DNA from 3 places in the Massilia sp. LC238 genome. Region 1 is predicted to be linked to each of the others. Evidence: predicted binding sites of a transcription regulator. Region 1 holds the regulator's gene; each other region holds the start of a gene.
The links. The regulator FNR, encoded in region 1, switches genes on or off when oxygen is low (the NO sensors DNR and NnrR bind a similar motif). The targets are predictions, from matches to a motif close to TTGATNNNNATCAA.
Positions count from the first base shown of each region.

Region 2: the regulator FNR is predicted to act here: its motif matches at 1,344-1,357, upstream of FG94_RS11275 (universal stress protein).
Region 3: the regulator FNR is predicted to act here: its motif matches at 1,213-1,226, upstream of FG94_RS14570 (KamA family radical SAM protein).

Region 1 covers NZ_JNNN01000025.1:38,111-40,376, reverse strand. Annotated here, with positions in the region: gene FG94_RS05535 (hypothetical protein) at 1-465, shown strand, start outside; gene fnr (fumarate/nitrate reduction transcriptional regulator Fnr) at 547-1,308, shown strand; gene FG94_RS05525 (AraC family transcriptional regulator) at 1,319-2,074, shown strand; gene FG94_RS05520 (DMT family transporter) at 2,135-2,266, shown strand, end outside.
Region 2 covers NZ_JNNN01000039.1:96,550-98,815, reverse strand. Annotated here, with positions in the region: gene FG94_RS11285 (glycosyl hydrolase 115 family protein) at 1-351, opposite strand, end outside; gene FG94_RS11280 (GntR family transcriptional regulator) at 613-1,320, shown strand; gene FG94_RS11275 (universal stress protein) at 1,456-1,893, shown strand; gene FG94_RS11270 (hypothetical protein) at 1,996-2,266, opposite strand, start outside.
Region 3 covers NZ_JNNN01000053.1:44,444-46,709, forward strand. Annotated here, with positions in the region: gene FG94_RS14570 (KamA family radical SAM protein) at 1-1,119, opposite strand, end outside; gene FG94_RS14575 (acyltransferase family protein) at 1,330-2,266, opposite strand, start outside.

The DNA of each region.
Region 1 (2,266 bases):
GCGGTCCAGCCGATGATCGACTTCGTCGAAAGTGCGCGCGCCGGCCGTGCCGTGTTCAATGCCAGGAACACGGCCCTGCTGCGCCTCGGCGACCTGGCCAACCGCTCCGGCAGCCGCGCGGCGCTCGATTTCCTGGCGCGGGTCGCCGGCGACATGGACCTGGCGCGTACGCTGGCGGCGCCCCAGGCCAGCGCCGAGCTGCAGGCGGCCAAGGCGCTGCAGGACGTGGTGGCGCCGAGCCTCGACACCCTGGCCGCCGAGCTGGCGGTGTCGGCCACCTTCGGGCTGGCGCTGGCGGGCACGGCGCAATCGCAGCAGGCCGTGGAAGCGCTCAAGGGGAACGCCGACGCCTTCGCGACCGTGAACCAGGCGGCCCAGGAAGCCGCCGAGATCGCCGCGACCGTGCGCGCCAAGGGCCGCCAGGAGTACTACAGGATGAAGGCGGAACACCGGCATCACCTGTAATCGGGCTTGTATTTTAGAAATGAAACCCGCGGACGCGGCCTTTGTCTATAATGGCCGCGTCCGCATTTTCGTTTCCCTGCCATGAACCAACCCATCTCGCTCCCGGGCGAAGCGAAGGTCATCCAGGCCCTCAAGGCCAGCTGCAGCGCGTGCAGCATGCACCAGCTGTGCCTGCCGATGGGCCTCGAGGATGCCGACATCAATCGCCTCGACCAGATCATCGGCCGCCGCCGCCGGCTCGCGCGCGACGAGCGCCTCTACGCCATGGGCGAGCCCTTCCGGAACCTGTACGCGGTGCGCTTCGGCCATTTCAAGACCTATCAGGTCAACGCCGCCGGCGAAGCCCAGATCACCGGCTTCCAGATGGCCGGCGAACTGCTGGGCATGGACGCCATCAGCGGCACCCACCACTGCGACGCCGTGGCCCTCGAGGACAGCGAGGTGTGCGAGATCCCGTTCTCGCGCCTGGAAGAGCTGTTCGGCCACGTGCCGGCCCTGCTGCGCCACTTCCACCGCATCATGAGCCAGGAGATCACGCGCGAACAGAACGTCATGCTGCTGCTCGGCAATATGCGGGCGGAGCAGCGTTTCGCCGTCTTCCTGGTCAACCTGTCGGCACGCTACGCGGCGCGCGGCTATTCGCCGCACAGCTTCCAGCTGCGCATGTCGCGCGAAGACATCGGCAACTACCTCGGGCTCACCATCGAAAGCATCAGCCGCCTGCTGTCGCGCTTCAAGAAGCAGGGCTGGCTGCAGGTCGACAAGCGCGAAGTCACCCTGCTCGACCCGGCCAAGCTCAAGGCGCTGGCGGCCGGCACCGACGTCTGCAGCCCGATGGGCTAGCGACACCGCCATGGCCGCTGCCCTGCTCGACCTGCATCTACGCAGCTATGGCGCCGCGCGCAGCTCGGACCGCCACGAGTTCGGCCAGCTGGTGCTGCCCGTGAGCGGCGAAGTCGCCCTGGAAATCGAAGGCCGCCAGGCCAGGCTCGATCCGCTGCGCGTGGCGGTGGTGGCGCCCGGCGCCTGGCACTCGCAGTGCAGCCCGGTGGCCAACCGGTCGCTGATCGTCGACCTGGGACCGGATACCTTCGCGCAAGGACCCTGGCAGCGCCTGCTCGAGCAGCCCTTCGGCGCCATCGGTCCCGCAGCGCGCAAGCTGGTCGAATTCATGGGCATCATGGCCGCCACCGCCCCGCCCGCGCCTTCCGTGCTGGCCGGCTGGACCCCGCTGCTGCTCGACACCCTGGTGCTGGGGGCGCCCGCGCCAAGCTCGCGCCTGGCCGCCCTGCTCGCCCGCATCGAGGCCGAACCCGGCCTGCCGTGGACCACCGAGGCCATGGCGCGCGCCTGCAGCCTGAGCGTCAGCCGCCTGCATGCGCTGTTTCGCGAAGAGCGCGACAGCACGCCCCACGACTGGCTGCTGGACTGCCGCCTGCGCCATGCCTGCGAATGGCTGCGTGCGACGGCGCGCCCGGTGGCCGAAATCGCGCTGGCAGCGGGCTTTTCCGAGCAGAGCGCGCTGACCCGTGCCATGCGCAGGGCGATGGACACCACGCCCGCGGCCTACCGGCGCGCGTATCGCGAGAATCTGTCAAACCAGCAGTAGCCAGGGTCAAGCGCGCCGCGGGTATCCGGCCGACAATCTCCCTTCCCAAGGAGATCGTCCATGCTTTCGCAGATTCACGCTACATCCCACACTACCCAGCTCAGCATCGGCGCCGGCATCACCGCGGGCGCCTTCTGGGGCCTGGTGTTCCTGGCCCCGGAACTGGTGCCGGGCTTCTCGGCCCTGCAGCTG
Region 2 (2,266 bases), on a different contig from region 1:
CACGCTGCGGCCGCCAACCGTGCCGGCGGCGCGGAGGTAGCGCTCCTGCTGGCCGGCGAGCGGCGCCAGGTCGACCCCGATCGCCTGCGCGACCTGCGTTACCAGTGGCGAGCCGATGGCGCCGATCACGATGCAGCGCTCGCGGCAGTCGTCCAGGCTGTCGGTGCGGGTCGCGGAAAAACCGGTCAACTGCTGCAGGTCGCGGCCGAGCAGTTCGCCGGCAAGGCGATAGGTGGCCTGCGCGTCGGTGACGATGACCGGCAGGCGCCCATCGGCGTCCATCGAGAAAGGCGCGGAATGGGCGAAGCCGTGTGCGAGCAGAAGGCTCAGAGCGAGAAGGCGTCGTGTCATGTTGGGCCATTGCGCTAATGTATTAGTGCATTATAACGAGTTTGCATGAGAGATTATGCGTCGATCAGAAACGCTCACGTCGCTGAGTGGGACGCGATGGTCTTCCCGGGCCTGCCCCCACCGAAGACCAGGCCGCCCTCGTTCGACCGGCACTAATGTGCTAGCATCTTGTCAATTCGGCAGGAGCCAGACTGGTACTTCGCCGCCACGCGCCGCGTGGAGCTTCGAATAACAATCATGCAGCCTTTGATGGCTTCAACAATGGAAACAATCGCATTCAGCGGCCCGTTCACCCTCGACCGATCGCGCCAGGCCGCGGTCCAGGTGTACGAATACCTGCGCGAGGAAATCGTCAACCTCACGCTCAAGCCCGGAACCCTCCTGTCGCGCAACGAACTGTCGGCGCATTTCGAGCTGTCCGTTACCCCCATCCGGGATGCCCTGATGCGCCTCGAGGAAGAAGGACTGGTCGACATCTACCCGCAGCACGCGACGCGCGTGCGCGGCATCAGCATCGCCTCGGCGCGCCAGGCCCATTTCCTGAGGCTGTCGATCGAGCTCGAGGTGGTGCGCACGCTGGCCCGGAAGAACGATGCGGCGCTCGGCCAGTCCCTGCAAAGCCTGGTGCTGCAGCAGCGCGCGGCGCTCAAGGCGAACGACCTGGAATCCTTCTACCGGGTCGACCATGCCTTCCACCGCCAGCTCTACGTCGCGGCCGACGTCGAGGAATTGTGGCGCCTGATGCGCCACCGCAGCGGCAACATGGACCGCCTGCGCCGCCTGCACCTGCCGCTCAACGGCAAGGCCGACCAGATCCTGAAGGACCACGGCGCCATCGCCGACGCGGTCGCGCAGGGCGATGCCGCCGCGGCCGAGGCGGCGGTGCGGCGCCACCTGTCGGGCACGCTGTCGGAACTGGATGCGCTGCGCGAGCAATACCCGAACTACTGGATGCCGGGAGCGGACTGAGCGGCGCTACGAGCGGGCTGCGCTTGATCTGCATCACAAAACCCGGGCAATGGCCCAGAACATGCCGACGGCAGCATGCTCCAAAGCGTATCGGCGCCGCGCGAAGCGTGCGTCGCTTCTATTCTGGAGCCGGACATGTACAAACGCATATTGTTACCTACCGATGGATCGGAGGCATCCCGACGCGCCATCGACGCCGGCGTCGAATTCGCCAGGGAAAGCGGGGCGGAGCTCGTCGCCATGACAGCCACGGCGCCGTTCCGGGCCATCACCGCCGATGCCGAGATGCTGGAACTGACCGCGGAGCAGTACGAAGCCAGCAGCCGCCAGCACGCCCAGCGCCGCCTGGACGAGATCGCCAATCTGGCGCGCGACGCCGGCGTACCCTGCACGGCCGTGCAGGTCGTGTCCGACGATCCCGACGAGGCCATCATCGCCACCGCGCGCGAGCGCATGTGCGACCTGATCATCATGGCCTCGCACGGACGGCGCGGCGTCAAGGGTTTGCTGCTGGGCAGCGTGACGCACAAGGTGCTGGTGCACAGCGCGATTCCCGTGCTGGTGCACCGCTAGGCAGGAGGGCAGAGGCAGCATCAATACCGCAAGCTGCGGTATTGATGAGCGCTGCGCATGAATCGCCCGCTTTATTGTTGAGCTGGAGAACTGAATCCCCGTTCAGGGCAGCAGTCCGGCCGCGCGCGCCGCCTCGTCCAGCGTGTCTCCGCCAAGCGCCATGTGCTGGATCGCAGCCAGGCCCCACTGCGCCGAGCCGTTGGTGCTGATGCCGCTCATCTCGTCGACCGGACGCAGCACCGCCGGGCCGTCGATGCGGCGCACCGTATGGCGCGGGCTGCCGCGCTTGAGCCAGTCCGAGGCGAAGAACTCGCGCCAGGCCCGCAGCGCCAGCGCCCGGTCGCCCAACTGGTAGGCGGCGTAGGCGGTCATG
Region 3 (2,266 bases), on a different contig from region 1:
CGGGAAGGCGCTCATCGAGGGACCGCGCACGGTGCGCGACAGGCCCGACACCATCGAGTAGGCCTCCTGGAAGATCTGGTGCGCGCGCGCCAGCGGCAGCGAGAAGTAGTCGCGCGGGCCGGTGTCGCGCTCGACGAACATGTAGTACGGAATGGCGCCCAGGCGCACGCCGGTGGTCCACAGCTCGGCCCAGCTCTTCGGGTCTTCGTTGATGTGGCGGATCAGGGGCCCCTGCATGCGCAGCGTGGCGCCGGTGCCGACGATGCGCTTGACCGCCTGCTGGGCAATCGGGTGGCGCAGCTCGACTGCATGGTTGTAGTGGCCCATGATCGCGAGGTTCTTGCCCGACCTGACCACCTTCTCGAACAGGCGCATCAGGTCGTCGCTGTCCTTGTCCGACACGAAGCGCTGCGGCCAGTAGGCCACCGACTTGGTGCCGATGCGGATGTTCTGGATGTGGGCCAGGTTCGGTTCGAGCAGCGGCTCGAGGAACTCGGCCAGCGAACGCGTGTTCATGATCATCGGGTCGCCGCCGGTGATCAGGACGTCGGTGACGTCTTTATGGGTCTCGAGGTAGGACACCAGCTCCTTGCATTCGCGCGCATCGAACTTCATGTCGTCCATGCCGACGAACTGCGGCCAGCGGAAGCAGAAGGTGCAGTAGGCGTGGCAGGTCTGGCCCGAGCTCGGGAAGAACAGCACGGTCTCCTTGTACTTGTGCTGCAGGCCCTTGAGCGGCGCGTCGTTGACGCGCGGGACGTTGTGCGTCATCTGGCCGGCCGGGTGCGGGTTCATGCGCATGCGGATGCCGTGCACCAGCTTGGCGGTGGCCGCCTCGTCCTTCTTGTACAGCACCAGGTCGCGCAGTTGTTCGTATTCGCTGGCGGGCAGCATGTCGCGGTGCGGGAAGGTGAGCCGGTAGATCGGATCGTCCGGCACCTTGTCCCAGTCGATCAGCTCCTCCAGCACGTAGGCGTTCACGCGGAACGGCAACACATGGGACACCACCTGCACGGCTTCCTGCAGCTCCGGCGTCAGCCATTGCCATTGGCGTGCCGTGTGGATCGTCTGGCGGGTATAGGGCTTGAACTTGGAGGGCGTCGATTCGGTCGTGATCACGGAAATTCTCCAGGAAACGAGGGATGAATTAGTCGGCGTGGGTAAAACGTTGCCGGTAAGAATTCATCTTACGTTGCGGAAAGCCGCCAGAAATTGCCGCCAATCAATCAGACTGTTCCTACGGTGGGGGTTAAAACAAGAGAGAGGCAAAACGGGACAAATACTGGACAGGACGGCCCGGAGCGCATTCCCCGGGCCGTCCGTGCAGGCTTATTTCGGCGCTTGCCGGCGCATCCATTCGGCGAAATGCCTGCCCACCAGCAGGTCGCCGTCATAGCTCAGGTGGTTGGTGTCGCGGTACATCAGGCGTCCGTCGATCATGGCGTGGCAGCTACTGTCGTCGCACAAGGCCGTGGACGAATCGAACCAGGCCATCTGCGGGAACTCGCGGGCGAAGGCGCCCAGGACCTCGCGGTGCTGCACCACCTGCTGCTCCCATTCGGCGCGCGTGATCGCGCAGGGCACGCGGGTGGCCGACGAGGCCACGCCGGCGCGCTTGATGCAGGAACGCGGATCGAAGCTGATGATGGGCACGTCGTTCATGAAGATCACCTGCTTGCCGGCCGCGGTGAAGCGGCGGAAGGTCTCGCGCGCCGCATCCACCCACATGCGGTGCTCGGGCGCGCTGCCGAAACGCAGGTGGGTCGAGAACACCACGGTCTTCACCGAAGGCATGCCGAGGGCCAGCTCCAGCATCGGCTGGGTCGCCTGCTGGTAGGGATCTCCCTGCGGGTCCAGGCCCCAGTACGGATGGCGGGTGCCCAGCATCAGGAGGTTCTCGCCGACGCTGCTGTAGTACTTGGTCAGGCCGGCCACCACGTGGTAGGCATGGCTGTCGCCCACCAGCACCACGGTCGGGTCCCTGGCGACGTCGGCCTGCAGGCAGTACTCGTAGGTCGAGTCGAAACCGTAGCGCTTCTTGCAGGCCTCGGCATTGGCCTTGTCCTCGACCAGCACCAGCGCCTTCTGGTTGGCCAGGTTGTCCTGGACCGGCTTGCGCGTCGGCAGGCCATCGTTCAGGTAGATATAGCCTCCGGTGGCGGCGCAGGCAAGCATCAGCGCGCTCAGCGCAGCGACCTTGCCGCGCCCGCTGCCGCCGCGCAGCGGGCGCTCCACCACGCGGTAGGTCAGCCAGGCCAGCAGGACG